DNA from 2 places in the Pseudoalteromonas sp. Of11M-6 genome. Region 1 is predicted to be linked to the other one. Evidence: predicted binding sites of a transcription regulator. Region 1 holds the regulator's gene; the other holds the start of a gene.

Region 1 (15,748 bases):
CTTTACTTCTATCTAAAAAATCGTTTTGCACGATTACGACCATGTGACTGCTACGCAGTGAAAGCCTTGTTGACGCCGAGTGATAAGTTTAGTCTGCCCTCGGGGCATAGTGCTGGCGCTTGGCTATATGCGACTTGCTTGATGGAGCAAATTCCACTAGCTGCGTTTCCGTTGATGATTTGGGCTTCAGGAGTGTCATTGTCACGCGTAATTGTAGGGGTACATTATCCACTTGATGTGGTGCTTGGTGCGGCAATGGGTGTTGCCTGTGCAAGTTTAGCGATAGTGATATTAGGAAGCGTATGAAAATACTATATGGTGTTCAAGGAACGGGAAATGGCCATACGACTCGAGCTCGGGTAATGGCAAATTGCTTTCGCAACATGGGAATTTCTGTTGACTACTTTTTTTCTGGACGTCCTTCGGAAAACTATTTCGATATGCATGATTTTGGTGATTATCGCAGTTGCCGAGGGTTGTCATTCGTTACCGAGCGTGGCCAGTTAAATCGTTTAAAAACTTTTCAGTCGCTCAAGTTTGGTGAGTTTATTCGCGACGTTAGAAAATTAGATGTATCAGGTTATGACTTGATCTTTAACGACTTTGAGCCTGTCAGTGCGTGGGCAGGAAAGCTGGCAAAGGTTCCGGTGATAGCAATGAGTCATCAAGCGTCATATTTATATGATGCTGTTCCACAATTTGCCGTACAGCCTTGGCACAAAGCCCTGATCCGGTATTTTGCACCAGCTGATATTCATCTTGGGGTGCACTGGCAACCGTTTGATAAGCATATTATTCCGCCTTTTATTCCTTACGAGGCTGAGCAGGAGCAATGTGCATCGATAATTAACAAAGTTTTGGTTTATCTGCCGTTTGAAGCTTTGGATAGCATTATTGAGTTGTTAAAAGATTTCCCTGATAAGGAGTTTTACTGCTATCACCCGGATGCCGACAATGCTTCTTTGCAACATATTCACCTGAGAAAACCGAGTCGTTCTGGGTTTATTCAGGACTTAAGAAATACCAGTGGTGTGATTGCAAATGCCGGGTTTGAGCTGTCTAGTGAAGCATTAAAACTCGGTAAAAAACTGCTACTTAAACCATTAGATGGTCAATTTGAACAGCAGAATAATGCACAGACGCTAGCCGAACTCGGTCATGCCCAAGTGATGAATTATCTCAATGCTGGGGCGCTGGAAGAATGGCTGCGAACAGACGCGAAGGCATCGTTTTATTTTCCATCCGATCCTAGCTTGCTAGTGGAGTGGTTGATAGGAGGTCAATGGCACAATATTGATTTATTGCACAATCAACTCTGGAATGGTGTTAATAATTTGTATGTAAAAGCGGCGTAAATATATTAATTTGTAATATGAACCCAGAATAATTACCTATTATGAGGCAAGGCTGAAAGGCTTCAGCTATACTTTAGCCAGTCTATTAACATTGTAGGTAAGCCGATGGCGGTATTAGAAAATCTGACTATCAGACGTCGTTTGCAAGTGAATGCATTAGTGGTAGGGATTGCCTTGGTTGTTATGTTAATTATGATCATGTACGAAGCTCGTACTATGCTGAAATTGAATGAAACCATTCAATATGCAGAAGAGCTCGACATTCATGAATTAGCAATGCGCAAACACGAGAAAAATTTCCTTTTTTACAAGCAGGTAGATTCACTCGATGAGTTTGAAAACGAGTATCGTGAGCTGCAAACTAAGCTCGCTTTGTTGCAAGGTACTTTTTCTGATTTTGATATCGATTTAGGTCGGATCAACGAATTTGAACGCTTAGCAAAAAGTTATTACGATGACTTTCAAAAAGTGGTGCAATTACAAAAAACAATTGGTTTGCATCCAAAGGATGCTCTTTACGGTGAGCTTCGTGGTGCGGTACACGAGGTAGAAACACTACTAAAAGAGCAGCAGAATTATCAACTCCTTTCAACCATGCTGCAGCTTCGTCGAGCCGAAAAAGACTTTATGTTACGTTTTGATACCAAATATCTTAAGCGTTTTGACGAGCTAGTTGCACAGTTTTCTCAGGAAATTCGTAGTGCTGGGTTTAACGCTCAATATCAATCTAAGCTACTTAGTTTATTGAGCACCTATCAATCCAAATTTGCGGGTTTAGTTCGAGCACAAGAAGCACTTGGCTTAGATTTAACGAGCGGTGCGCTTGGCAAGATGAAAGTGAGTGTTGAGAAAAGTGATGCGGTGGTCTCTGAAGTCGTGGAGCAGGCAAAGGCAGAGATCAAAGAAAACGTTGATAAAACTCAGATGCTTGCCATCGGTGTATTTGTTGTGGCTGGTATTATCGTGATGACTTTGGTGTTATCGACTAGTCGCTCAATTATTCAGCCCGTAGAGCGCGTTTATCAAACCATTGAGCGCATTCGTCGTGAAAATAATTTAAGTCTACAAATTGAACAAAGCGGTAATGACGAAATCACGATTATGACCCGTGATTTTAATAGCTTAATTTCTGACTTCAGAGATCTCATTGCTGATGTGAATGGAGCGTTGGCAACTATTAATGAAGCCACGGATCATTTAACGGAGACAACAGCCCAAACGAGTACTGGTATGGCTGAGCAGTTGCACGAAGCGGATATGGTTGCAACCGCTGCGACCGAGATGCAAGCGACGATCCAAGACATTTCTCATAATACGGGTGAAGCGGCGCATAAAGCCGAGACAACGAATGAAAATGCGCAACAAGGTCGCCGTGAGGTCACAGCAACAATTGAGCACATCATGCAGTTATCGGAATCGTTAGGTGGTGCTTCAAGTGTTGTTGCTCAGTTAGAGCGTGACGGTGAAACTATTGGCTCGGTATTGGATGTGATCCGTGGTATTGCAGAGCAAACAAACTTACTTGCGCTAAACGCTGCTATTGAAGCTGCACGTGCGGGAGAGCAAGGTCGAGGTTTTGCTGTTGTAGCGGATGAAGTTAGGTCACTTGCGCAGCGTACTCAAGACTCCACGCAAGAAATTGAAAGTATCATTTCTACACTGCAACAGCGTACACGAGAAGTGGTGAACATCATGGAACAATGTCGTGAACAAGGCAATGAAAGTGTGTCGCAAGCCGAAAAGGCTGGGGAGTTGCTCAGCATGATCACCCAAGATGTGCAAACGATTATGGAAATGAGCACACATATCGCGACGGCAATTGATGAACAAAACCAAGTTGCTTCAGAAGTGAATAAAAACGTGGTTAAGATCAGAGACATTGCGCAAGGTGCCTCAGAGCATGCTCGCTCTAATGCGCAAAGTAGTGAAGAAGTCGCAGAGCAAGCGCGCGTATTACACGAAGCCGTGGCTAAGTATCAGGTATAAACACCAATTCAACCTGAGGTTCTTAATGTCAAAGCCCCACTTAATTTATAGTGGGGTTTTTTATTAAACCTGAGGCTCGGATAAGAAATGAGCTTGCTTATTATTTTTAAGGTTCAGGTTGATTGTCATTTTGAATATTGAGAAGCGTATTGCATTTAAGGTGACTCTATTCAACATCGTGAGTAATATGTACTGTTGTAGAAATTTTCCGGATCGTCTTAGGTAGGGGTTTGCATCTTTAAAAGGTATGTTTTATAAAGAGAAAATCACATGTTGAAAAGGAATATTTAAATGAAACTCTCCACACGTCATTCTTGTATCCGGGGGCTATTTTTACTTTTGGTTATGGGAAACTTTTCTGTTCAAGCTTCGATGTTATGTCGAGATAGCTTCGATACTGTACGCAATAACATGACTAATATGAATTATAAAAGCTTTGATCAAACACCTAACTCTGGGTGGCGAGTACTGTATAATCAGGGTTGTTATTTAGAAGCTGCAATGCTCATTGAGCAATATAAAACCATGACTGGAGAGCAGCAAGCAAGTTTGCAATGGCATTTATTTCAGAATTACGCTATGGCGGGAAAGCGAGAACAGGCGATAGAGGTTGGAGAGGCACTTCTGCTCTCTGCGAAGAATAATCCTGCCGAGTTCCTTTGGGTAGAGTATATAGCCGCGAGTGTTGCGTTTTTAAAAGAAGATCGAGTGACACTAATGAAGATGCGTAACAAGCTAGCGGCACAAGCTGATTTCTTCCCCAATAAGATGAATTTAAAGGTTTTAGATAGCTTGGTCGATAATGTCAAATCTTCGTATCAGGCTGCTTATCAACAGTAAATTTAAGGCACAAACTTGATAGGTACGCTGTCCTTTTGGGTTTTATACTCTTCTACAGCGTTTACATATTCCTGCCATAGCACATCGTGTTGTGTAGCTATAGTGTATAAGTATTGCCAGCTGTAGAGCCCTGAGTCGTGGCCATCATCAAAAACAAAGCGTGCAGCATAGTGACCAACGGGTTCAATTTTCTTTATGGCGACATTCTGTTTGTTTAGCACGAGTTGCTTTTGCGCCGGACTATGCCCTTGCACTTCGGCGGATGGTGAATGTGTTCGTAAGAATTCGGCACTTAGCGTAAAACAGCGGCCGTCCTCAAAATAAACATCGAGTACTTTACTGAGCGTATGATAATGAAGTTTGGTGACTTGATACATAATTGGTATAACTCAAAAAGCGGAGCAAGGCTCCGCTTTTGATTTTAATTTACAGAATGAAGCGGCTTAAATCTTCATCCTGAACAAGCATGTCTAAATGCTGTTCAACGTAGGCGGCATCAATCGTCAAGGTATCACCGGCCTTTTCACTGGCATCGAATGAAATCTCTTCCATCAGCTTTTCCATCACAGTGTGAAGGCGGCGCGCACCGATGTTTTCAGTTTTCTCGTTGACCTGATATGCAGCTTCAGCCAGTTTAGTGATAGCGTCATCGGTAAAGTCGATAGTGACGTCTTCTGTTTTCAGTAGCGCTTGTTGCTGCTCTGTAAGAGATGCATTTGGCTCAGTTAGAATACGTTTGAAATCACCCGCAGTTAGTGCTTCTAGTTCAACGCGAATAGGTAAACGACCTTGTAGTTCAGGGATTAAATCCGACGGCTTGGCCATTTGGAACGCACCTGACGCGATAAATAAAATGTGGTCGGTTTTTACCATGCCGTGTTTAGTATTAACGGTTGAACCTTCGATAAGTGGTAGTAAGTCGCGTTGTACACCTTCACGGCTAACATCTGGGCCAGAAGATTCTCCGCGCTTACAAATTTTATCGATTTCATCAATGAACACGATACCGTTTTGTTCAACTGACTCAATAGCTTGCTCTTTAAGCTCTTCTGGATTAACAAGCTTTGCAGCTTCTTCTTCAATCAATAGCTTAAGTGCTTCTTTAATTTTCAGCTTACGGTTCTTTTTCTTGTCACCCGACATGTTTTGGAACATGCTCTGTAGCTGGCTGGTCATTTCTTCCATACCAGGAGGTGACATGATCTCAACATGAGGCGCCGTTTCTGCGATGTCGATCTCAATTTCTTTGTCGTCTAACTGACCTTCACGTAGTTTCTTACGAAATACTTGGCGTGTTGACGAATTTTCATTTGGCTGAGACTCACCATAAGCGTCTTTTGCTGGTGGCAAAAGTGCATCTAAAATACGCTCTTCGGCAGCTTCTTCAGCGCGGAATTTGAATTTCTTGGTTTGTTGTTCACGTGTTAGCTTAATAGAAACTTCGACTAGATCGCGGATGATGGTCTCAACTTCTTTACCAACATAACCCACTTCGGTGAACTTAGTCGCTTCTACTTTGATAAATGGTGCGTTAGCAAGCTTTGCTAGACGGCGGGCAATCTCAGTTTTACCCACACCCGTTGGGCCGATCATCAAAATATTCTTTGGTGTAACTTCTGCACGCAGCTCTTCATCAAGCTGCATACGACGCCAACGGTTGCGCAGTGCAATCGCGACGGCTTTTTTGGCTTTGTCCTGACCGATAATGTGTTGATCAAGCTCGTGCACAATCTCTCTTGGAGTCATAGCTGTCATGACGAGTCCTATTACAATTCTTCGATAGTTTGGAAATTATTGGTAAATACGCAGATATCGCCGGCGATCTTCAGGCTCTTTTCCACGATTTCTTTCGCACTTAAGTCGGTATTTTCAAGTAGTGCGGTTGCAGCCGCCTGTGCGAAGTTACCACCACTGCCGATAGCAATAAGATCATGCTCTGGCTGCACCACGTCGCCGTTACCTGTGATGATAAGCGAGGCGGTTTCATCGGCTACCGCAAGTAGGGCTTCAAGCCTTCTTAATGCTCTGTCGGTACGCCAGTCTTTTGCCATTTCTACGGCTGCTTTAGTGAGATGGCCTTGGTGCATCTCTAGCTTTGCTTCAAAGCGTTCAAATAATGTAAATGCATCAGCTGTACCGCCAGCGAAACCTGCCAGTACTTTACCATTGTATAGACGACGTACTTTACGTGCGTTGCCTTTCATAACTGTGTTACCAAGCGAAACTTGGCCATCACCGCCGATAACCACTTTGTCATCGCGACGAACACTAACGATGGTAGTCATAGTAATCCTTATCTGGGCCTGTGCCCGTGTAACTCTAGATTAGTAGGAAATATGGGTGGACTTATAAAAATCAAGTCCAGCCCCAAATCCCGCAGCCAAATATCCCAACGCGTTGTAATTTGTTTTTATCGCTTTCTGCTAAACGCTTGGTATCGTAGGGGCCAAGACGGACACGATACCAGACACCGTTACTCCCTTCGGTACGACGGATCTCCGCGATTAATCCAGCAAACGCAACTTTGGCTTTCATGGCTTCGGCTTGGCTATGGGTTCTAAATGAACCACACTGCATTTGATAGGGACCTTTGCTCTCGATCTCTTTAACTTCGACCTTGATTTCATGATTTTTAATTTCTTCAATGAACTCAGGTGGGCGAGGTTTTGGTTTAATAACCTTTTGCTCTGCAACTGGGTGTGGGTTTTTGGCTTGCTCTACTTCTTTAGGATCGGCATTGGTTTTTATAAACCAAAGACCGTAGGCAAACCCTCCGATTAGTAGAAATGCAAAAATAGCAGCAATAACAGGAAATTTCGCCGATTTTTCTGGCTTGTCTTTCCCCTTGCCTTTAGGTTTCTTATTGATGTAATCGTGCTGTGCCATAGGTTATTTGATTTTAATAGCTATCCATTGGATCAACATCTATGCTCCAGCGTACTCGATTGGCAGACTCATGCGTAGCGATATAGCGCGCAAGTTGCGAAAGGTAGTCCCGCAGCACAGTGCGTTGTTGTGCGTGTATGTGTAATTGATATCTGAACTTTCCAGCTATTCGTTCAAGTGGTGCTGGAATTGGACCCAGCAATTGTATACCAGGATAGGGGGTAGCTGGAACCAAATCCGACAAAAAGCGCAATACTGTATTTATATTTGTTGCCTCGGCGCGGATGATAGCTAAGTGTGCGAAGGGGGGAAGCATAGCTTCTTCACGCTCTTGTAAGGCATATCGCGCGAAGTCGCCATAACCATTATTAATTAAATCTTGCAATAATGGATGTTCTGGAAAATGCGTTTGCAATAACACGGTTCCCGCTTCACCGGCACGTCCGGCTCGTCCAGCAACTTGCGTAATGAGCTGTGCCATTTGCTCGGTTGCTCTAAAGTCACAAGAGTAAAGTCCTGAGTCCACATCCAAGATAATCACAAGGCTGACATCGGCAAAGTGGTGGCCCTTGGCAAGCATTTGAGTGCCGACCAGAATTCGCGCGCCACCTTGATTAATTTCTTCAAGGGCGCTTTCAAGGCTGCCCTTACGGCGCGTAGAATCTCGGTCAATGCGAGTGACGGGAATATCAGTGAAGCGTTCGCTTAAGAAGCCTTCGAGTTGTTCTGTACCAAGCCCTGTGGGCATGATTTGGGTGCTGCCGCAATCTGGACACTGTCTCGGTACAAAGTCCTGTTCACCACAATGATGGCATACCAAGCGGTTCATGTTTTTATGGTACGTGGCGCTAGTAGAGCAATGTTTACAGGTATTAAGCCATCCGCATTCGTGACACATCAATGTTGGTGCAAAGCCCCGACGATTTAGAAACACCATAACTTGCTTACCGCGAGCGAGTGTTTTTTCCATCCAATGTAAACTCATTGGTGAAAACCCGCCTTGTTCTGGCTGACCTTTCATGTCGACAAGGTGAAATTGGTTGTCGTGCTGGGTCTGCGCTCGTTTACTCAGTGTGACGAGTTGATATTTGTTGGTAATGGCTTTGTGTAATGTTTCTAATGCCGGTGTTGCGGTTCCCAAAAGCAAAGGGCAGTGTGCCTGATGCGCTCGAAATGCAGCGAGATCTCTGGCGTGATAGCGCAGGCCTTCTTGCTGTTTAAACGAGTTGTCGTGCTCTTCGTCAACGATGATCATGCCGAGATTTTGAAATGGCAAAAAAATGGCCGAGCGAGTACCGATAACCAAAGCGCTCAGACCCTTTTCGGCGCGACGCCAAGTATGTAGGCGCTCATTATCGGTTAGATTTGAGTGCCATAAATCAATGGGCAGGTTATTAAAGCGCTTTTTGAAGCGGTTGACTGTTTGCGGTGTGAGTCCAATTTCAGGCACCAAGATCAGTGCTTGTTTACCCGCTTTTATTATGTTTTCAAGGCTCTGTAAGTAGACTTCGGTTTTACCACTTCCCGTTACACCTTCGATTAAAAAGGTACGGTAACCGACTTGTGCATTAACGGCGCTGCAAATAGTCGCTTGCTGGTCGTTTAGGCGTGGCTTTTCGCCTAGCTGTAATTCGTTTTGCGACCAATCACTATCATGCTCAATAGATTGTGAGATAAGCGCTTTTTCTTCCAATGCTTTAATTGTTTGGCTAGCAAATCCGAGCGCTTTGAGTTCACTTAATTTTATTGCACCACCTTCATGTAATTGAGAAAGCAGCGCTTGTTGCTTTTTGGCTCGCAGTGTTGGTAGTTTCTGCCCTTTTTCCGTTAATCTGACGATAGGGATCTGAGTTTTGTCTGGGCTTCCTCCATCTCTGAGTACCGCCGGTAGTGCTGTGAATAAGGTATCGCCAATTGGATGACAGTAATACTGAGAGACAAAGTGTAAAAAGCTAAGTTGTGCTTGATTAAAGACAGGATGCTCGTCCAACACCTCAATAATTTGCTTGAGTTTTTCTTTTGGTACATCGGTGTCGTCTTTTTTAGCAAGCGCAATCGCTGTGCAGCGACGGTTGGCGAAATTGACGGTGACTCTCATTCCTGCTTCAACTTGCATGGTTGGTGCTAGCAAATAGTCGAATGTTCGGTGCAGTGGCAGCTTTAAAGCTACTTCAAGAATGAGCATGTATTACAATTCCATAAAGTGAGCGCAGTGACGAAGTATATACCTAAGGTGGTACGAATTGAAAACGTACTCTGCGAAGGTGATAAAAAAACTCTGAAATATTGCTTGTAGATTGTTCAGTTAAGCACTAAAATACGCGTCCACATTTTTGTATAACTACGTATGGTGCCAGACTTCGGGTTTGGAGAGCGATACGGCCTTAACTAGAGGTTGCTATGAAAGAAGGTATTCACCCTAATTACGAGACGATCACTGCATCGTGCTCTTGCGGTAACAAGTTCGAAACTCGTTCAACGCTATGTAAAGATATTCACCTAGACGTATGTTCTGCATGTCACCCGTTCTACACTGGTAAGCAGAAGATCCTTGACACAGGTGGCCGTGTAGATCGCTTTAACAAGCGTTTCGGTGCACTTAGCAGCAAGAAGTAATCTTGTTGGTCTAGTCGAAAAAAGCACCTTTAGGGTGCTTTTTTTGTGCCTGTTTGAAAATACCTTCTCGATTTATACATCCTATTCTGCATCAGCAGATAGACCGTCAGTCATCCCGTCTTATTGTCTCTTTTATTCTTCTAAAATAAAAAACTTGCCAGTTTGGCAGCAAAACTTTACTGATCTCTTGGGTAGAGTAAAAACTCTATTTAGCAGATAAATATTGAACATTTACGAGCTTAAGTTGTGAAAATAATCAAAGCTCATATAGTAAATACTATCAGGTATGAGCACGTAATATAAACTAAAGTCAGTATATTGCGATTAAATGTCGGTATCTTGACGTTAAAGTTAGTTAAGTTGCAATTTTCTTATTGTTTTTATAGTTGGTGTACATTTGTGCTAGTTTTATACATTCTGTGCTGGTTTTAGCGTCTTGTTTTTTAAGTTTTAGTCATTTTATTTGTGAAATATTTCTTAAAATTGAGCTTATCTTCTCGGAAAAGTATAGAAAATACCATGCTAGTGGATAGACCTGATTTTACTTGAATAATGAGCAAAACTCGGTATTGTGTGAATACGGTCGATTAACTATATGTCCTATTGACATACCGCGACAGCAAAGCACATACGCTTGTTGAGTGGTTGAATGTCGTCGCTCATATAGTTAATCGCACTGTGTGTTGCTGTAACCAGCTAGCTAGGTTGCCAACATTCAGAATGCGAACGTTTACCACACTCTCACATTAACTTCGTAGGAAAATATCGCGCCATGACAGACTTTCGTCAACAAGCTCTAGATTATCACGAGAAGCCCGTTCCAGGTAAAATCAGTGTTGAACTCACTAAACCTGCCGAGACCGTAAAAGACTTAGCACTTGCATACAGCCCAGGTGTTGCAGAGCCAGTACGTGAAATCGCGGCTGATCCGGCGAATGCATACCGTTACACGGGTAAAGGAAATATGGTTGCGGTGATCAGTAATGGTACGGCAATTCTTGGCTTGGGTAACTTAGGTCCTTTGGCGTCAAAGCCTGTTATGGAAGGTAAGGCACTATTATTTAAGCGTTTTGCGGGCCTTGATTCAATCGATATCGAAGTTAAGCACAACACCACTGAAGACTTCATCAATACTGTGGCAAATATCGCAGACACATTTGGTGGTATTAACCTTGAAGATATTAAAGCGCCAGAGTGTTTTGAAATTGAGCGCGCGCTAATTGAACGTTGTGACGTTCCTGTATTCCATGATGATCAGCACGGCACTGCAATTGTAACCGCTGCGGGTATGCTGAATGCGTTGGAAATCCAAGGTAAAGATATTCATGATGCGATTATTGTGTGTCTTGGCGCGGGTGCAGCCGCTATTGCTTGTATGGAATTACTGATCAAATGCGGTGCCCAACGTGAGCACATCTATATGCTGGACAGAAAAGGCGTGATCCATACTCGTCGTGATGACCTAAATGAATACAAAGAGCTGTTTGCAAACAACACGGATAAGCGTACGTTACAAGACGTGATTGCAGATGCGGACGTATTTGTTGGTGTTTCTGGCCCAGACTTACTTTCTGCTGAGGATCTAAAGCTAATGGCTGACAAGCCAGTGGTATTCGCTTGTTCTAACCCAGACCCTGAGATCAGCCCTGAAGTTGCACACGGTGCACGTAATGATTTGATCATGGCGACAGGCCGCTCGGATTATCCAAACCAAGTAAATAACGTACTGTGTTTCCCGTTTATCTTCCGTGGTGCGCTTGATGTACGCGCAACCGCTATCAATGACGAGATGAAGATTGCAGCGGTTGAAGCAATTAGAACGATTGCGAAAGAGCCTGTACCTGCTGAAGTGTTAAAAGCGGCTGACGTAGATAGTCTAGAGTTTGGTCCTGAGTATATTATTCCAAAACCAATGGATCCACGTTTGTTACCTCGTATCGCAAAAGCGGTAGCGATAGCTGCAATTGAATCAGGCGTGGCACAAATCGATATGCCAGCTGGATATATGGAATAATACCATTGGTATTATTCCAATGAAAAAGCCTCGATTGAGGCTTTTTTTGTGTCTGTATTTCCAGAGCGAAAGAGTAGTTATCACTCTTCGTTTATTTCTGGGATCTCCAAACCGCGCTCTTCCATTATTTGTCTTACCTCTAAAGGAATACGCTCTGGATTATCTTTTCTCAAGTCTTCATCGCTCGGCAGTGGCTGGCCTGTGAAGGCATGTAGAAACGCCTCACATAAAAGCTCACTGTTCGTGGCATGACGTAAGTTATTCACTTGGCGACGTGTACGCTCATCAGTTAGCACTTTGAGTACATTCAGAGGTATGCTCACCGTGATCTTTTTTACTTGCTCTGCTTTCTTACCGTGTTCTGCATATGGGTGAATATACTCACCGTTCCATTTTGCCATAATTGTGTACTTGCCTCAGTTACATCAATGCCAATATGACTGGGTTCTGGTCTACATTATTCACCAACCGCATGAATATAGGGATAACCTTACGAATTAAAGATAAATCCCAAACTCAAATAGATGAATAAACTAATCCGCCATAGCGAGATAGAAGAATCTCTGCCATAGTTTTCAATAACTCAGTCGTATTAGCAACGCCTAGAGTGGCGAAATTTTATCGGTTTAAAAAAGATAGTCAAATACTAGTTATTTAGCCATTTAGCAGTATAAATGTTTTGACTTCTGGTTTCTGTTGCTCTAACCTTTTAGACGTCTAAACATCCAACTATCTAGGTGACCTTATGAGTCAAGTTAATAAATCGACGGTAGCAGTGCGTCACGGTATAGAAGCTGATAAAGCACATGGGGCAGTAGTGCCACCGCTTTACCTTTCTACCACCTATTCTTTTGCCGATTTTGATACCAAACGCGACTACGATTATGGCCGCAGCGGTAACTTTAATCGTGATGTGCTTGCACAGGCACTTACCGAACTTGAAGGTGGTGCTCGTGGTATTATTACCGCCACTGGCATGGCTGCCGTTCACCTAGTAACTCAACTGCTTAACCATGACGATACGCTGGTTATTCCACATGACTGCTATGGTGGTAGCTATCGCTTGTTTACATCGCTTGCAAAGCGTGGATTGCTCAAATTAGCCGTCTTGGATCTCACACAATCAGAAAGTCTTGCACAGCTGCAGCAGATCAAACCTAAATTAGTTTGGATTGAAACACCAAGTAACCCAATTTTGCGGTTAACGGATATAGAAGCTGTCGTAAATGCAGCACACGCTGTGGGGGCTTTGGTCGCCGCTGACAACACCTTCTTGTCTCCTGCATTACAAAACCCCATTGCCTTTGGCGTGGATGTCGTCGTGCATTCAACCACTAAATATATCAATGGTCATTCTGATGTAGTGGGGGGCGCGGTGATCGCGCGTACACAGGAATTGGGTGATGAGTTAGCTTGGTGGGCGAATAATATCGGTATTACCGGTGCACCTTTTGATAGTTACCTTACCCTACGTGGACTGCGCACCTTAAATGTGCGTTTACGCCAACATCAAGAAAATGCTCAGCTTATTGCGGAATATTTAGAAAAGTCGCCGTATGTTAGCCAAGTTTATTACCCTGGCCTTGAGTCGCATCCTCAACACGAACTTGCGAAAAAACAACAGCTCGGCTTTGGTGGCATGGTGAGCTTTGATATCAAAGGCGATCTGCAAACATCTGCGAAGTTTTTAACGTCTCTAACGCACTTTTCATTGGCAGAATCTTTAGGTGGGGTTGAGAGTCTTATTTGTCATCCAGCGACGATGACACACGCGGGTATGGATCCGCAAGCACGTTTAGAAGCGGGAGTGGGCGACACGTTGATTCGTATTTCTGTAGGCATTGAAGATGCACAGGATCTCATTGCAGATCTGGAATCGGGATTTGCATGTATTGATGAAAGTCAGGCGAGTGATGATGCTAAGTCATTCAAATTAACGCCGGCACATACAGTAGCGTTATGGTGAGTAAATGGCAAAAGTAGTACATAAGTTTGGTGGTTCGAGTTTAAGCTCGCCAGAGCGTTATCAGGCGGTTGCCAAGATAGTGTTAGAGCAATGTCAACTAGGTGACAGTGTTGTGGTTTCTGCTGCAGGAAAAACAACGAATACCCTAGTGAAGTTATGGCAAAGCTTTGAGCAGCAAGATGTTCGCGCATTCAACGATGTTTTATTACAAGTTGAAAATCATCAACGTGAATTAATTGATGCCCTGTTTGTAGGTGAACAACACAGTGTGTTACTCAAACAGCTTGTCAATGAGCTGCAAGCAATCGCTTCAGGACGAGAAGAACAGCATCTTCACTACGCGAGTTTACTTGCACATGGAGAGCTATGGTCGGCTCGTATATTAGCAAACTACCTAAGTTCTCAAGGTATCGAAGCCAAAGCTATCGACGCTCGTACGTTATTTGTACAACAAGAGGGGGTGTTACTACACGCCCATAACAAAGAAGCGTGCTATCGCGCAATTGATGATCACGCTATCTATATCGTTACCGGTTTTATTGCCGCAAATGCACAAGGTGAAACGGTGACTTTAGGCCGAAATGGCAGTGACTATAGCGCGACTTTGTTGGCAAGTTATCTTGATGCGGCTCAAGTATCAATTTGGACGGATACAACGGGTGTATTCAGCACTGATCCACGTAAAGTCGCCAATGCCATAAAATACACAAAGGTATGTCGTGGCCAAGCTGAATTACTCGCACGATTAGGTAATCCAGTACTACATGCAAAAACGCTGTCTCCACTTAAAGATACTGATATAAAACTGCAAGTTCGCAGCAGCTTTGACGCCGATGCACTTGGCACTGAGATAGTAAAGGCAGGCTATAGCAAAGAGAAGCGCTTTATTACCACTTTTGGACAACTTGACCTGTTACGCGTTGAGCAGCTAAAAAGTGGTGAAGTGAAACAGCTAAGCCAGCTTATTCAACATAGCATTCATCATTTTGTTAAAGGTGGAGAGGCACACTTACTGGTGCCATCTGAGTTTAGCCATGTTGTGATTAAAGCGCTGGATTCGCGAGCCAATATTATTGAGTCGCAAGTACAAGGCTTTGCTATTGTTGCCCCAAGTCAGGATGTTGCTGGCTTACATCAGCAAGCTCTGGAATTATTGGATGAACATGCGATTGTCACCCGTTTTGTGCTGCAAGAGCGCCATTACAGCTTAGTGTTAACCGATCAAGCAATTGATAGCGATCTACTTGCTATATTGCACGAACGTTTGGTCAATAAAGGCAGAGAGCTTGCTGTGATTGTAGCTGGTGTTGGCAATGTGGGTGAAGTGTTTATCGAACAATGCAAAAACCAAGTCGCTAAGCTGAGTGAGCACTTTGATCTTAAGTTGGTTGGCTTACTGCGTTCTAAGCAAATGTTGTTCTGTCCAAGCGGGTTGAATTTAGCATCGTGGCAACAGCAATGGCAAAATGAGGCCATCGAATATAATGAAGCAGAGCTATTCACTCGTATTAAAGAGCTAGATTACGAGCATAAAGTGGTGGTCGATATTACTGCGAGCGAGCGTTTCAGCGAGTTGTATCCACAGTTTGTTGAACATGACTGCCATTTGATCAGCGCTAATAAATATGCCGGCACGGCACAACAAGGTTGGTACTCCAAGCTGCGTCAGCAGTTACAAGAGCGTAACCTGTTATGGCGTTACAACACCAGTGTTGGCGCAGGTCTACCCATTAACTTTGCGTTGGCTGATCTGCAAAATAGTGGCGATGAAGTGGTGAGAATTGAAGGCGTCTTTTCCGGCACTTTATCTTGGCTGTGTAGTCGCTATGATGGTTCTGAAGCATTTTCTGAGCTAGTGCTCGGGGCGCAAGAACTTGGTTTTACTGAGCCCGATCCGCGCGAAGATCTATCTGGCCGTGATATGCAGCGTAAGCTTTTGATCTTAGCACGAGAGTTAGACATTGAACTTGAGCTTGATGATATTGAATTAGAGGCGTTAATGCCTGAGTCATTGAGTGTGGGTTCATGGCAAACGTTTTTAGAAAATCGCCAGCAACTCGATGACTTTTATGCGACACACTATGC
Region 2 (15,748 bases), on a different contig from region 1:
AATCCCAGTACAGCCAAAGCTTTAGCACGGCTTAAGCCATTATCTTGTGATGCTGGTTGACGGCCGCCATGTTGCTGGTATTGATGTTGCGATCTCCCCGACGCCTGTGAGCGGCGAAACTCAAATTCTGCTTGGTAGCGTTTTAGCAGGAATAAAAAGTGTGTTTCTGCAAAGCCTAAATACTTGCTCACCTGTTTAAGTAAGGCCTTCTCCGCATCAGACACATGACCATCACAAAATGCCATTTGAATTTGAATCTCTAAAAACAGCTGCCTCAAGTCATAGCGTCTGGCAAAAGCTTCTTTAAAATCGGTAACCGCTTCTTTTATCGAAAAGTCACTGCTTTTTCCCGCAGTAAACGCATGTTGTGCTTCTTTTCGCTCTTCACCCTGCAAGCCCATTTCGCTCATAAACGCAGACGCAGCTTGAATGTGGATTTCGCTGACTCGACCATTAGACTTCGCAATATGTCCCATCACAGAAAAACAGCTGGAAAAGAACAAGGCTTGGCGCTCATGTAGATCTTCACCTTTCATGAAACCTTGAAAGCCACCGACTTTATCAAAATCCTGACGCAAACTTTTATCAAATAAATGGCCGAGATAAAACCCTAAAATAGCGCCTAACCAACGACCAAATAAAAAGCCGAAAATTGTGCCTAATAATTTACCCCACATCGCTATACCCTAACTTTTCGTTGATCATTTTTAGTCGCTCTGGCGTGCCGATGTCGTCCCATGCGCCCAAATACAGTTCAGTAGAAACTTTATGCTGCTCAAGCCCACTGCGCAGCAACGGCCCTAGTTTTATAAAGCCAGTCCCAAGCTCGGTAAAAAAACTTTGGTGATATTTGCCAATACCAGACAAGGTATACTTTTGCTGATTGAGCGGTTGATGGGCAAGGCAAAAATCGCCTTCAGGATTATGTTCGGGATTTTCTACCAACACAATGTGCGCCTCGCAATGGCCCTCTGCTGTGCTGCCAAGCTGTAACTGCACCAAGCTGCTGACATCATAGTCCGTAAAAATATCGCCATTGAGTACAATAAAGCTGTCATCCTGTTCACATAACATCGGCAGTGCTTGAATGATTCCACCTGCGGTTTCTAATCCACCCTCAGGTTCATCACTGTACTCAATATTGACACCGAAGTGACTACCATTGCCGAAATAGTCTTTTATCACCAGACCTTGCCATGCAAGATTTATCACGATATCGCAGATCCCAGCCGCTTTTAAACGCTCGATATGATGCTCAAGTAGTGGTTTTCCTGCGACGTTAAGCATAGGTTTTGGTTGGTTCGCGGTCAGTGGCATCATGCGTTTACCACGACCGGCAGATAAAATTATCGCTTTCATTGTTACTTCTATTTTGTGCCTAATTTGGCCTGCGCTTGAGGCATTATGTCATTCTCTAGCCAGCTTGCAAGCCACTGAAATTCTTTATACTTATTCGCTACTTCAACGAGGTAGCGTAACGTTGGCAAAATATTTTCTAAGTACCCGCCTTTGCCATCTCGCTGCAATAGACGAGTAAAAATCCCGGCAGCTTTAAGGTGCCTTTGCATCCCCGTTAAGTCAAAGTAATGTTGATAGGTGCTAAAATCCATGCCGCCTAATAAATTTGCCGCTTTTAAACAATCAAAACTATGTTGCTGAAGCTCAGTAAACTCATGTACATCAAGACGAGTATAACAATCCCGCAACAGAGAAACCGCATCATAAGTGACAGGTCCTTGTACCGCATCCTGATAATCAATGAGATACCACTGAGACTGATGACATATCAGGTTGCGACTATGAAAATCTCGATGCATCGTAACCTGCGGCTGACGAGTCATCGCATCAACGAGTTTCAACTTCACATTATGCCATTGCACTTGTTGATATTCGGTGGGTGTTAAACCAAGCCATTTTGTTACAAGCCACTCGTAAAAGATATTAAGTTCCATATCAACGAAATCAGCATCATAGGGCTTCATCCATTCACTCTTTGGTGTTTTGGCTATTTCTGGAATAAGCGCTATCAACGCACGATAATCCTCTAGCCGAGAAGGCAATGCCAACCTATCGGCCAAATGATCAGAACCTAAATCTTGTAACAGTAACAGCCCTTGTTCTTCATTATTTGCAAGGATTTGTGGCACATTGAGCCCTTGCTCTGCAAACACCGTATTTAAACCAATAAAAGGGGCATTATCGAGTTTATCGACTGGTGTCTCCATTAAGATCCACGACATCGTTTGTTGTTTGACGCGATAATAACGCCGGAAACTGGCATCCGAGGTGATAGCCTCACACGTAAAATCGTCGCTATGTATTGCTTGCTGTATAAACTCGACGCGCTGGTTTTGACTATTCATGGATTAACTATTACACCTTCTACTTGTAAATATTTAAATGCTACTGTATTTCCGACAGTTTTCATTTATCATGATGAGCTTATTATTAAATGCTCAGCTAATAGGTTATTAAATGCGCAAAATTTGGGGCTTGGCTGTATTATCCGCGATTCATTCTACAGCTTTTGCTAATACGAACATTGTCGCCGCACAATGTAAAGACTATATGCAGCCAGAAAACTGGAAGCCGTTAGCCTCGCTGCCCAAACATGCCATTGATATCGTTGCCGATGACTTAGAACTACAAGGTACTGATAGTGCTGAGTTTTCGGGTAATGTGGTGATTAACACTGAAACCATGAGCTTAGAAGCTAGACGTGCGCTAATCGATAAAAAAGAAGGCCTGCTCAGCGCTTCTGGACCACTACTCTATCGTGACCAATTTACCAAAGTTCACAGCAATGGGCTATTCGCGGATTTAAATGCTAACACCGTGAGCTTGCTTGGTGCTGAATACGAATTAACAGACCAGCTGGGGCGCGGTGGTGCAGAGAAGTTGCATGCCTCTGGCAGCAAAATTTCACTCGACAACTCTAGCTTCACCACGTGTCCTGCTGATGACCCATTTTGGAGTATCGAGGCAAGCAGTATTGTACTTTCTCGAGAAGACGGTTGGGGTGAAACCTATAATACGGTGTTCAAAATTATGGACACGCCAATTATCTATTTACCCTACTTTACGTTTCCAATCGATGATAGACGAAAATCTGGCCTGCTGACACCGACAATTTCCAGCTCAAATAAGTTTGGCTTGGAGCTGATCACCCCTTATTATCTCAATCTAGCTCCTAACTACGACGCGACCCTAACACCAAGGTACATGGCTAATAAAGGATTTCAGCTTATTACCGAGTTCAGATATTTAACTGAACAACATCAAGGTAAAATTGGCGTCGAATACCTCAGTAAGGATGATTCCGAGCCACAGCTAGACGATCGCTATTTAGTGCATTGGCAACAAAAAAGCTATTTAAGTGATAAATGGCGTGCGTTTGTTGATGTTACAAATGTGAGTGACGATAACTATCTCACAGACTTAACATCCGAATACGCCAATGAAACTGACACTCAGTTATATCGCACCGGCAGTCTAAGTTACCTTGGTGAAGACTGGTTAGTCGACTTAAAGTTGCAAGATTTTGAAGTGTTGGGTGACCACAGAGAATCCTACACTGCACTACCGCAAATTAGCTTCCGTACACGGGACAGCTATGAACTTGTTGGCCTTGATTGGGACTTTGAGGGTGAGTTTGCCTATTTTCAAAATGATGCTTTGCCAATCTCAGAGGCGTCGCGATTACACCTAGAGCCTCGCGTGTCTTTTTCACGCAGCGACTACGCTTGGTCATTTACCTCCGAGGCACGCCTACTTCACACGCGTTATGAACAAAATATAGATATGCCTGATACAGAGTATGAGGAGTCTGTCACGCGTACATTGCCTAGTTTACGGGTACACGGACAACTGAACTTTGAACGCAGTACCGAGTTCTTTTTTGAACAAGGTACTCAAACGCTTGAGCCACAAATTCAGTACCTTTACACACCTCACAGAGAGCAAAGCCAAATTGGCTGGTACGATACCGCTAAGTTACAAGATGACTTTATTGGTCTGTTTAGAGCACGCCGTTACTCTGGTTATGACCGGATTGCAGAAGCCAATCAATTCACCGTGGGTGCAACCACGCGTGTATTCGATAACAGTAATGTCGAACGCTTTAACTTCAGTGCAGGTCAGATCATTTATCTTGAGTCATCTGTAAAGCCTTCTGAACAGCTATTTACTGATGATACCAACTATAATGCACTATTTGCCGCTGAATCCATGTTACATTGGCATAAGCGCTGGTACCTCTCAGGTGGGGTGCAATATGATGTGGATAGCAAAGAGTTAGTGCAGTCTCACTTTACTTTGGACTATAAAGGTGACGATAAGCAGTTAGTGCAATTGAACCATCGTTATGTTAATGATGTCTCAGACTATGAAATTGACCAAGTCGGTCTCTTTACAAGTTTACCAATTGACGATAACTGGCAATTTGTAGCAAGCTATCACCGAGATATGACGGCAAATAGAAGTGTTGAATCCTTTGTTGGTGTTCAATACCAGTCTTGTTGTTGGGCTATTCAGGTGACTGCGAATCGTCAAATTGAAACAAACTTAAACCAAACACTTACAAATGATGAAGCAGTGTTTGATTCTGGCTTCAGCCTGAAATTTGTCCTTACAGGGCTTGGAAGCCAAAGCAGTGGTGATGCGAGTAAACTCCTTCGACAGGGTATTTTTGGTTACCGTAGACCGTATTTTTTGAATAAATAGAATTTAGAAAGCCGTATGAATTTAAAAAAGTTGTTATTAGTGGCCTCCTTAAGTGCAGGCCTGTTTACTCAAGCACATGCTGAGCGTGTAAAGCTAGATACAGTTGTTGCCACAGTAAATGATGGTGTAATTTTACAAAGCGAAGTCGATCAAATAATAAATCGTGTAAAAGAACAGGCTGAGCAGCAAGGTACCGAACTTCCTAGCGATAGAACATTACGCTTACAAGCCATCGATAAACTCATTGAGCAATCTTTAATGTTGCAACTGGGTGACCGTATGGGTATGCAAATTTCAGATGCTCAATTGGATCAGACCATTGCGAATATTGCCCAAGACCAAGGTGGTACTATCGCTGATTTACGTCGCTCAGTTGAAGCTAGCGGCGAAAGCTTCCCGGCATACCGAGAAGAGATCCGTAAAGAAATAACCACAAGCCAAGTGCGCCGTGCCAGTGTTGACCGCCGTATTTATATTAGCCCTCAAGAGGTTACTAACCTGCAAAAAATATTGAGTGAGCAAACGGGTAACTCGGAAGAGTATGATATCGGCCATATCTTGATTAAGATCCCAAATAAAGCGACTCCAGAAGAAATTGAAGACGCTCGTGAGCGCGCTGATAACGTGATTAAGTTTTTGAACGAAGGTAAAGAGTTCAAGCGCATCGCAATTGCTTCTTCTAGCGGCTCAAAAGCGCTCGATGGTGGTCAATTAGGCTGGATGGGAATTAACGAAATGCCAACCTTATTCGCTGAGGCCATAAAAGGTGCGAAAAAAGACGACATAGTTGGTCCACTGCGCTCAGGTGCAGGTTTCCACATTCTAAAAGTACAAGATATTCGTGGTCGTGAAGTCGTTGAAACTGTTGAGGTGCGTTCACGTCATATCTTAATCAAGCCGTCTATTATCCTAAGTGAAGAAAAAGCACGCTCAATGCTAACTGGCTTTGTAAAAGACTTGCGCGCAGGTACCGCTGACTTTGCAGCGCTGGCTAAAGAATATTCTGAAGATCCAGGCTCTGCACTTAAAGGTGGTGAGTACGATTGGACAGATCCAACTACATACGTACCTGCGTTTAGAGACACTCTGTTGTCGCTAGAAAAAGATCAGATCAGTGAACCATTTAGAAGTACATTTGGCTGGCATATTGTACAACTGCTAGATAAACGCGTAGCCGATAAAACAGAACAAGCCAAGTTAAATCGCGCACACCGTCTGTTGTTTAACCGTAAATTTAAAGAAGAAAGCTTTAAATGGATTAAAGAAATGCGTGACCAAGCGCATATTGAAATTATCGAAGCGGAATAACGGCTATGACACTCAGAATCGCAATTACACCGGGTGAGCCTGCAGGTATTGGCCCAGATCTTGTTATCAAACTGGCTCAGCACGCATGGCCTGCTCAGTTGGTTGCGGTGGCTGATAAAAGTATTCTAGAAAAACGCGCCAAAGAACTCGGTGAGCAAATCAAGTTGCTGCCATTTGACAGCGAAGCTGCGCCTGAAGCGGCACCTGCTGGTGCCATTTACTACCTTCAAGTAGACAAAGGTGCTGAAGTGGTCGCTGGTCAATTAGATGAAGCCAATGGCCATTATGTGCTCGAAACCTTGCGCATTGCCTCTGAAAAGAATATGGATGGGACATTTGCAGCGGTAGTCACGGGTCCTGTTCATAAAGGCATTATTAACCAAGCTGGGATCTCGTTTAGCGGCCATACTGAGTACTTTGCACAACAGTCTGATACCGCTGATGTCGTAATGCTACTCGCAACCGAAGGGCTGCGTGTAGCGCTAGTAACTACGCATATCCCACTGGCGTACGTATCAAAGGCAATTACGCCTGAGCGTCTCAGCAAAGTCATTCATATTTTACATCACGACCTACAAACCAAGTTTGGTATTGAACAACCAAGGGTATTAGTTTGTGGATTAAATCCGCATGCTGGAGAAAGTGGTCATCTTGGTCGTGAAGAAATAGAAACCATTGAGCCAACGCTGGAAATGCTGAATAAACAAGGCATGAACTTAGTTGGACCGCTGCCAGCTGACACCCTTTTCCAAGCTAAATATTTAGATAATGCTGATGCTGTGCTTGCAATGTATCACGATCAGGGCTTACCTGTGTTAAAATATAAAGGTTTTGGAAACTCAGTAAACATCACCCTAGGGTTGCCCTTTGTTCGCACATCGGTTGATCACGGTACAGCGCTTGATTTAGCCGGCTCTGGTGATGTTGAAGTGGGTAGTTTTGAATTAGCGATCCGCGAAGCAATTAAGCTCGCAACCAAAAAAGCACAGAATGCATGACAGATAAAGTACATCTCGGACACAGAGCGCGTAAACGCTTTGGTCAAAACTTCTTAAATGACAACAATATTATCGACAAGATAGTAACTGCTATCGACCCAAAACCTGAAGACAATCTGGTTGAAATCGGTCCTGGTTTAGGTGCTATCACTGAACCTGTTTGTGATTTAAGTGGCCACCTAACCGTTGTAGAACTCGATAAAGATCTTGCCGAGCGCTTGATCCATCACCCATTCTTGGGACCTAAATTAACGGTTCACCAAGGCGACGCGATGAAGTTTGACTTCTCTTCTTTAATCAAAGAAGGGGAAAAACTGAAGATCTTTGGTAACTTACCTTACAACGTATCAACCCCTTTGCTATTTCACTTATTTGAGTTTGCAGATCAGGTCGAGCATATGCACTTTATGCTGCAAAAAGAAGTGGTTAACCGTATGGTTGCAGGCCCAGGCAGCAAGGCCTTTGGTCGCTTAAGCGTCATGACGCAGTACTATTGTCACGCTATTCCTGTGATCGAAGTGCCACCACATTGCTTTAAACCAGCACCTAAAGTTGACTCGGCCGTTGTTCGATTGATCCCAAAAGATCCGTCGCAACGTACAGCTAAGAGCACTAAGCTTTTGAACACTGTTTGTTTAGAAGCGTTCAACCAACGTCGTAAGACACTAAGAAATAGCTTATCGAACCTGTTAACCGAAGAGCAGCTGCGAAACTTAGGTATCGACCCTACACTTCGCGCTGAAAACCTGTCGCTTAACCAGTTTATTGAAATTGCAAATTGGATATATGACAACTCAAACTAATATTGGCTCACCTATCAAAGTATCGGTGGAGACCTTTTACGTTGAAGCGCAATCACAGCCTGAAAAGGATAAATATGTGTTTGCCTATACAATTACCATCAAAAACCATAGCTTATGTAATGCCAAGCTACATAGCCGCTATTGGCTCATTACCGACGCTAATGGCAAAGAGACTGAAGTCGAAGGTGAAGGTGTCGTTGGTGAGCAGCCCACTATTCGTCCTGGCGAGAGCTATCAGTACACCAGCGGCGCGGTGCTCGATACTCCCGTTGGTACGATGGAAGGGTTTTATTTAATGCGTAATGAGTTTGGCACTGAGTTTAAAGCGCCAATCAATGTATTTAGACTTTCCTGTCCAAATATTTTGCATTAATACCATTTTTATTTTGCGGAAGCGGGCTTACCCCGCGTTCCTCATACATGCTAGACATCAGAATAAAAACATTGAGTTATAAAAAACCACAGGTAATAAATGGCAAAATACGCAATTGGAGACTTGCAAGGCTGCTTCACTCCACTCATCGGGCTACTCGATCAAGTCAACTTTAACCCAAGCCAAGACCATTTATACTTTGTCGGTGACATCATCGCCAGAGGACCCGATTCACTTGCTTGCCTAGAGTTTCTCTATCAACACTCAGGCTCTATTAGCATTACACTTGGCAATCACGATCTCCACTTTTTAGCATGTCTTGCTTTGGGTGTCGCTCCGAACCCAAAAGATAAATTAGATGCGGTTTTTGCCAGCCCTAAATGCCAAAAATATGCTGACTTATTACGTGCACAGCCGCTGGCTATTTGGCTTGAAACACAGCAAACTTTTATTTCTCATGCAGGTATTCATCCAAGCTGGAATATTACGCAAGCGCTAGAATATGCACGCTTTGCCGAAACCATTTATCAATCAACAAAAGCCCCTGAGTTTTACGCCAATATGTACGGTGCTCACCCAGGACTTGAGCTCAACAAGCTCAGTGAACAAGATAAATTTAAAGCCATTGTTAACGTCTTCACTCGAATGCGCTTTCTAAAACAAAATGGCGAACTGGATCTTAAGAACAAATCTGGCCTAAAAGATGCGGCTGGTCTCACTCCGTGGTTTGAGCTCAGCCAAACACCAGCCGACACTACCCTACTTTTCGGCCACTGGGCTGCTTTGGAAGGCGAAACCAACAAGAAAAATATTATAGCCTTAGACACTGGCTGCGTGTGGGGAGGTCCTATGACGATGATAAATATCGACAGTGGTGAAAAGTACCAGCACAATTAAGCTATTTAACCTGAGGTTTGGATAAGAAATGAGCTAACTCGTTGTTTTTAAAATCACATTAAATTATTTCCTTATCTAGCCAGAGAGTTTTGGGGATAACCAGGCGAATTTACGCACCAATAGCTGGCTATTGGAAGTGAATTCAACGCAGTTAGCGCTAAAACTGGCTGCTAGAAAAGCATTAATTATCCGAAGCTCAGGTTATTTAACTTTCCTAAGTCGAATCTAGGGTAATCACCCACTTTAATTTTTACAAAACTAAGCTACACTCGAAGAAAACGTGAAGCTTATACTTTTTATCCGTTGAGCTGCTATTTTTTGTAATCCGACCTTTTTTACTGAATTTTTTTGTCACATCTGCTATAAAATACTTAACTTATCCGCAATAAATCCGATAAGTATCCGTATTGCTTTGTAAATTTTGTAGGACAGCTATGAATTTGACTGTTAGCCAACGTATTTGGGGTGGTTTTATTACCATCACCTTGTTGCTTCTTCTTATCGGGGGCAATTCTTTATTAAGAATTGCAAACATTGACAACTCAACTCAACAGGTTAATAACCTGTCTTTACCAGCACTCTCTAAAAGCTCTGCGCTGCAAGTAGAGTTTACTTTAATGAGCAAAATGGCTCAGGGAAGTTTTTACGCGCGTTCAGAGACTGAACTGGCGACGCTAAAACAGCAATTTAAAGAGCGCCAGAAGATCTTCGACAAAACCTATTCAGAGCTGCAACAGGTCGTTGCCGCTAATAATAAATTGGCCTCAAGCAGTCGTGATGTTGGCAAAAGTTATGATGCGTTCGTAAAAGCCATGAACAGCTTGGTAAACGAGAAAACAACTGAGCTTTCGTTACGGGACAAATTAAAAGAGCAGTTATCTACTATCGATGTTGCCGCAGAAGATGCGACTATGGTGACGGTTGATATCATTGATTTGGATGGCTTAGAAGATGCTGACAAACGTGCTTTTCAAGCTGCAAATAACTTAGAAAATAACTTTTCTTCTGTTGTGACTAGCGCCAATGATATTGTTACTGTTAAAGACATCAATACACTGGAAATCGTAAGTAGGGATCAAAGCTACCTCGTTGAAGAGCTAGGTCGCAATATTGATTTGATGCGTGGCCCCGTTAGCGCGCTTGATAGTAGTTTGTTTGCTGATCTCGAAGGCTATTACACTAATTTGAAAGATGCAGTTACTGGCAGCAACAGCATCACGGAAAATCAAAAACGCTTGATCAATGCGATAGCCGAGACACGTAAAGAACTAACCAATGCAGAAAAAACCACAAAAGCAGCCCTATCTCAGCTAGATGATTTACTCTCTGAAGCGAGCCAAGTCGCCTTTAACTTACAACAAGGCGTACGTGCCGATGTAGGCACAGCAAACCTATGGACTTGGATTGGTATGATAGTAGCAACGTTAATGGCCGTCGGTGTTGCCTACATTACCGTTAGTCGTATCACAAAACCGCTATCGGAAGTAAATCGAGTCTTAAACATTGTCGCCAGTGGCGATATGACACAGCGCTTAGATGACACAGCAAAAGATGAGTTTGGTGAATTATCTAGAAGCTGTAACACCCTAATCTCTAGCTTACGTGAACTTATCACTGGCATTATTTCTCGTTCGACGCAGCTTGCTGCAGCGTCCGAAGAAACATCGACTATCACTACGGAATCCAGCCAAGCAATTAAGAATCAGCAGGCACAGGTAGAGCAAGCAGCTACCGCTACAACTGAGATGAGTAGCACGTCTCACGGTGTAAGCAACAGCGCACATCAAGCACTACAGGAAATTAAAAATGCTGATAAAGAAGCGGAGCGTGTTAAAGGCATCTCACATGAGAACAAACACACTATTGAGCAACTCGCAAGGGAAGTGGATGAAGCCTCTCGCGTGATTAACAAACTACACCAAGACAGCGCGTCGATAGGCAGTATTTTGGATGTTATCCGTGGCATTGCCGAGCAAACGAATCTCCTTGCACTAAACGCTGCAATCGAAGCTGCGCGTGCGGGTGAACAAGGTCGTGGCTTCGCTGTAGTGGCAGACGAAGTACGCTCGCTTGCAAGTAAAACTCAAGAGTCGACTCAAGAAATTCAAGCAATGATTGAATCCTTACAAGCCGGTGCCGAAGAAGCGGTAGGCGCAATGTCAAAAGGCAAGCAGCAGGCGGAGTCGTGCGTAAATCAGAGCGACCTTGCTAATGAAGCATTAAACTCTATCACTGCAGCCGTTTCTCAGGCCCATGATGTGAGTGAAGAGATTGCAAACGCGGCGAATGAGCAACAGCAGGTGGCACAGGAAATTAGTGAACGTTTGGAATCGATTGTAACAATCGCAGAGCAAACAGCTGAAGGCGCAAGCCAGACCTCAATCTCTAGTTCTGAGGTTGCTAAACTCGCCGAAGAGTTACGCTTATCGGTAGAGCAGTTTAAGGTTTAACTTTCTAACCTGAGCTTTGAGCAGGAAGCAATCTCAAAGCTTTAGGTTTTAGCCAAACCACCTAGCATAAAAAAACCCATGCATCGCATGGGTTTTTTGTTTCTTTTCTTTGATTATGCAAACAATGCGTTTGCCTTCTCAACGATATTTTCTACCGTAAAGCCAAATAGCTTGAATAGCTCATCAGCAGGCGCTGACTCACCAAACGTTGTCATACCAACGATAGCACCATTTAGGCCTACATATTTGTACCAGAAGTCCTCAATACCCGCTTCGATAGCGATGCGACGTGTTACTGAGCTTGGTAGTACGCTTTCTTTATATGCAGGAGATTGCGCATCAAAAATGTCAGTCGAAGGCATAGAAACAACACGTACCTTTTTACCTTCTGCACGAAGCTTATCCGCAGACTCAACCGCAAGTTGCACTTCAGAGCCTGTGGCAATAAGGATGATTTCAGGCTCACCGTCACAAGATAGTACATAACCACCTTGCTTAATTGCTGCAACTTGCTCAGCCGTACGTGGCTGCTGCGCAAGACCTTGACGGGTAAATACAAGTGCAGATGGACCATCAGCGCGTTCAACCGCTTGCTGCCAAGCAACTGCTGACTCAACTTGGTCACATGGACGCCAGCTCGCAAGGTTTGGCGTAGTACGTAAGTTCGCCATTTGTTCTACTGGTTGGTGTGTTGGACCATCTTCACCAAGACCGATTGAATCATGAGTATACACAAAAATACTTCTTTGCTTCATCAATGCAGCCATACGTACCGCATTACGCGCGTATTCCATAAACATTAGGAATGTCGCACCGTAAGGGATAAAGCCTCTGTGCAGTGCAATACCATTCATAATGGCAGACATACCAAACTCACGCACACCGTAGAAGATATAGTTACCCGCGGCATCTTCTGCCGTTAAGCCTTTAGATTGATCCCAAAGTGTTAAGTTAGAACCCGCAAGGTCAGCAGAGCCACCCATAAACTCAGGTAGAATTGGACCAAAAGCATTCAATGCATTTTGTGATGCTTTACGAGTTGCTGGGTTTGCAGGATTCGCTTGAAGCTCTGCAATATACGCTTCTGTTTTCTCAGACCAGTTTGCTGGAAGCTCGCCTTTCATGCGACGCTCAAATTCAGCAGCAAGCTCAGGATAATGCATTTGGTATTCAGTGAACTTAATCAACCAGTCACTTTGTTGATTTTGACCACGTGCTGTTGCGTCCCATTTTGCGTACACATCTTCTGGTACTTCAAATGCGCCGTGTTCCCAACCAAGGAATTCACGTGCTGCTTTGATTTCATCTTCACCTAGCGGTGCGCCGTGACAATCATGACTACCTGACTTGTTTGGTGAACCATAACCGATAACCGTTTTACAACAAATAAGGGTTGGCTTGTCAGACTCTGCTTGCGCCGCTTCGATTGCGGCTTTAATCGCATCGCTATCGTGGCCATCAACACCGGCAATAACATGCCAGCCATAAGACTCAAAACGTTTTGGAGTATCGTCGCTAAACCAACCTTCAACTTCACCGTCGATTGAAATACCGTTGTCATCCCAAAATGCAATCAGTTTGCCAAGACCAAGGGTACCCGCAAGTGAACAAGCTTCGTGTGAGATACCTTCCATCAAACAGCCATCACCTAAAAATGCATAGGTATAGTGATTAACGATGTCGTAATCTTCACGGTTAAACTGTGCAGCCAATGCTTTTTCAGCAATCGCCATACCTACCGCATTAGTAATACCCTGGCCTAATGGGCCTGTAGTCGTTTCAATACCCGGCGCATAACCATATTCTGGATGGCCTGGTGTTTTTGAGTGTAGCTGACGGAAGTTTTTGATGTCATCAATTGATAAGTCATAACCCGACAAATGCAACAATGAATAAATTAACATCGAGCCGTGACCGTTTGATAATACAAAGCGATCTCTGTCGAACCACTCAGGATTACTTGGGTTGTGCTTTAAAAAATCGCGCCAAAGTACTTCTGCGATGTCCGCCATGCCCATAGGGGCTCCAGGGTGGCCAGACTTGGCCTTTTGTACAGCGTCCATGGAAAGAACGCGAATTGCATTAGCAAGTTCTTTGCGAGATGGCATGAATTCTCCTACCTTTAAATGTGTTTCGCGGGGGTTTGAGCCCATTCTTACTTATTTACATGGCTAACTGCAACGGCAAAGGCCATAAAAAAACGGGTACAGACGGACTTTTTCCGACCATTAAAAAAGTTTGCACAATTTTGGACGTCTAGGCGTAAAATAACTAGTCAATGCCTAGGTTTTTTGGTTAGAATACGCCCCTTAATTTTTCGCGCTGTTCCTGATGTTTGTGAAGCGCAATATTTGTGAGCATAAATACAATGGCTAAACATTTATTTACTTCTGAATCTGTTTCTGAGGGTCATCCGGATAAAATCGCCGATCAGATCTCTGATGCGGTTCTAGATGCCATCCTTGAGCAAGATCCAAAAGCACGTGTTGCGTGTGAAACTTACGTTAAAACCGGTATGGTTATGGTTGGTGGTGAAATCACGACTAGCGCTTGGGTTGATATCGAGGAATTAACTCGTAAGACCGTGCGTGAAATTGGTTACACACATTCAGACATGGGCTTTGACGCTGATTCATGTGCAATCCTTAACACCATTGGTAAACAATCACCTGATATCAACCAAGGTGTTGACCGTACTCGTCCAGAAGAGCAAGGTGCTGGTGACCAAGGCCTAATGTTTGGTTACGCGTGTAACGAAACTGACGTACTTATGCCTGCGCCTATCACTTACTCACACCGTCTAGTTCAACGCCAAGCGCAAGTTCGTAAAGACGGCACGCTACCTTGGTTACGTCCAGACGCTAAGTCTCAGGTAACATTCGCGTACGAAAACGGTAAAGCAGTAGGTATCGACGCGGTCGTATTATCTACACAGCACTGTGATTCGGTATCACAAGCTGACCTTGTAGAAGCGGTGATGGAAACTATCATCAAGCCTACACTACCTGCAGAGCTTATCACTGAAGCAACTAAGTTCTTCATCAACCCAACTGGCCGTTTCGTTATCGGTGGTCCTATGGGTGACTGTGGTCTAACTGGTCGTAAAATCATTGTAGATACATACGGCGGTATGGCACGTCACGGTGGTGGTGCATTCTCAGGTAAAGATCCATCAAAAGTTGACCGTTCTGCAGCTTACGCAGCGCGTTACGTTGCAAAGAACATTGTTGCCGCTGGCCTTGCTGACAAGTGTGAGATCCAAGTGTCTTACGCAATCGGTGTTGCTGAGCCTACTTCTATCAGCGTAGAAACTTTCGGTACAGCTAAGCTTGATGAGTCGCGTTTGATCGAACTTATCCGCGAGCACTTCGACTTACGCCCTTACGGTCTAATCACTATGCTAGACCTTGAGCGTCCAATTTATCAGCCTACTGCTGCTTACGGCCACTTTGGTCGTGAAGAGTTCCCTTGGGAAGCAACAGATAAAGCTGACGCACTACGTGCGGCTGCAGGCCTATAATCCCCTGCAGCAAAAAGTAAAAAAGGCGCCAAGTGCGCCTTTTTTAATGCCTGTGGATAATCCCCTATCCGATAAATACTTCATCGACATCATCTTTTAAGTTTTGATACTCATCTTCATGCAAATTAAGCTCAATCATCACCTTATCTTTAAATAGATACCAATCTGCTGCGCTTCTAAAGTGTTTTGCTTCAAAACAGAGGTTTTCAGCCAGTTTAAGTGCCGCAAAGGTTTGCACATGCTGCGCATCTTTTTGCTCTTCAAGATAGCTAACGTCATGGTGGCGCAAAATCATCTGGCATATTTCTTTAGGTAAGTGCCAAGACGTCGCAAGAAAGTAGCCTATCACAGTGTGAGGCACTGGATACTTTTGCTGCTCGTAGTAAATAAGCGTTTGCTCAGGTCGCTCTATAGACTGCTTTATTACCTCAGCGTAGTCAGGATATTTTACGGCCATTGCTGGGATCCCGGCATCATGAAACAGTCCGAGCAGCTGCAAATTCTCCATGGGTAATGACGCCTTCAAATGATGTCCAACCACCATCGCCGCTTTTGAAATATCCGCAGCATTATCCCAAAACTGCTGCAGTGAAATACAGCACTTTGACTGCTCAAACGCATTTTTAAGCAAATACCCAGTCACTAGCTGCGTAATACAGGTAACGCCCAAAAACATC

What was found. The regulator MetJ, encoded in region 1, represses methionine synthesis genes. The targets are predictions, from matches to a motif close to TAGACGTCTAGACGTCTA.
Region 2: a site for MetJ is predicted at 13,801-13,818, ahead of metK (methionine adenosyltransferase). Genes of this name have one in related genera too.

The regions. Positions count from the first base shown of each region.
Region 1 covers NZ_JAKRFW010000021.1:38,779-54,526, reverse strand. The annotation lists gene MHN32_RS12310 (phosphatase PAP2 family protein) at 1-306, shown strand, start outside; gene MHN32_RS12305 (MJ1255/VC2487 family glycosyltransferase) at 303-1,355, shown strand; gene MHN32_RS12300 (methyl-accepting chemotaxis protein) at 1,461-3,341, shown strand; gene MHN32_RS12295 (hypothetical protein) at 3,633-4,181, shown strand; gene MHN32_RS12290 (DUF971 domain-containing protein) at 4,184-4,558, opposite strand; gene hslU (HslU--HslV peptidase ATPase subunit) at 4,608-5,936, opposite strand; gene hslV (ATP-dependent protease subunit HslV) at 5,948-6,466, opposite strand; gene MHN32_RS12275 (SPOR domain-containing protein) at 6,537-7,067, opposite strand; gene priA (primosomal protein N') at 7,081-9,252, opposite strand; gene rpmE (50S ribosomal protein L31) at 9,468-9,683, shown strand; gene MHN32_RS12260 (malic enzyme-like NAD(P)-binding protein) at 10,456-11,697, shown strand; gene metJ (met regulon transcriptional regulator MetJ) at 11,778-12,098, opposite strand; gene metB (cystathionine gamma-synthase) at 12,443-13,663, shown strand; gene metL (bifunctional aspartate kinase/homoserine dehydrogenase II) at 13,668-15,748, shown strand, end outside.
Region 2 covers NZ_JAKRFW010000008.1:14,313-30,060, reverse strand. The annotation lists gene djlA (co-chaperone DjlA) at 1-677, opposite strand, end outside; gene murU (N-acetylmuramate alpha-1-phosphate uridylyltransferase MurU) at 667-1,359, opposite strand; gene MHN32_RS05560 (phosphotransferase) at 1,368-2,363, opposite strand; gene lptD (LPS assembly protein LptD) at 2,476-4,722, shown strand; gene surA (peptidylprolyl isomerase SurA) at 4,738-6,030, shown strand; gene pdxA (4-hydroxythreonine-4-phosphate dehydrogenase PdxA) at 6,036-7,028, shown strand; gene rsmA (16S rRNA (adenine(1518)-N(6)/adenine(1519)-N(6))-dimethyltransferase RsmA) at 7,025-7,831, shown strand; gene apaG (Co2+/Mg2+ efflux protein ApaG) at 7,815-8,204, shown strand; gene MHN32_RS05530 (symmetrical bis(5'-nucleosyl)-tetraphosphatase) at 8,304-9,101, shown strand; gene MHN32_RS05525 (methyl-accepting chemotaxis protein) at 9,536-11,551, shown strand; gene tkt (transketolase) at 11,665-13,659, opposite strand; gene metK (methionine adenosyltransferase) at 13,920-15,071, shown strand; gene MHN32_RS05510 (HDOD domain-containing protein) at 15,136-15,748, opposite strand, start outside.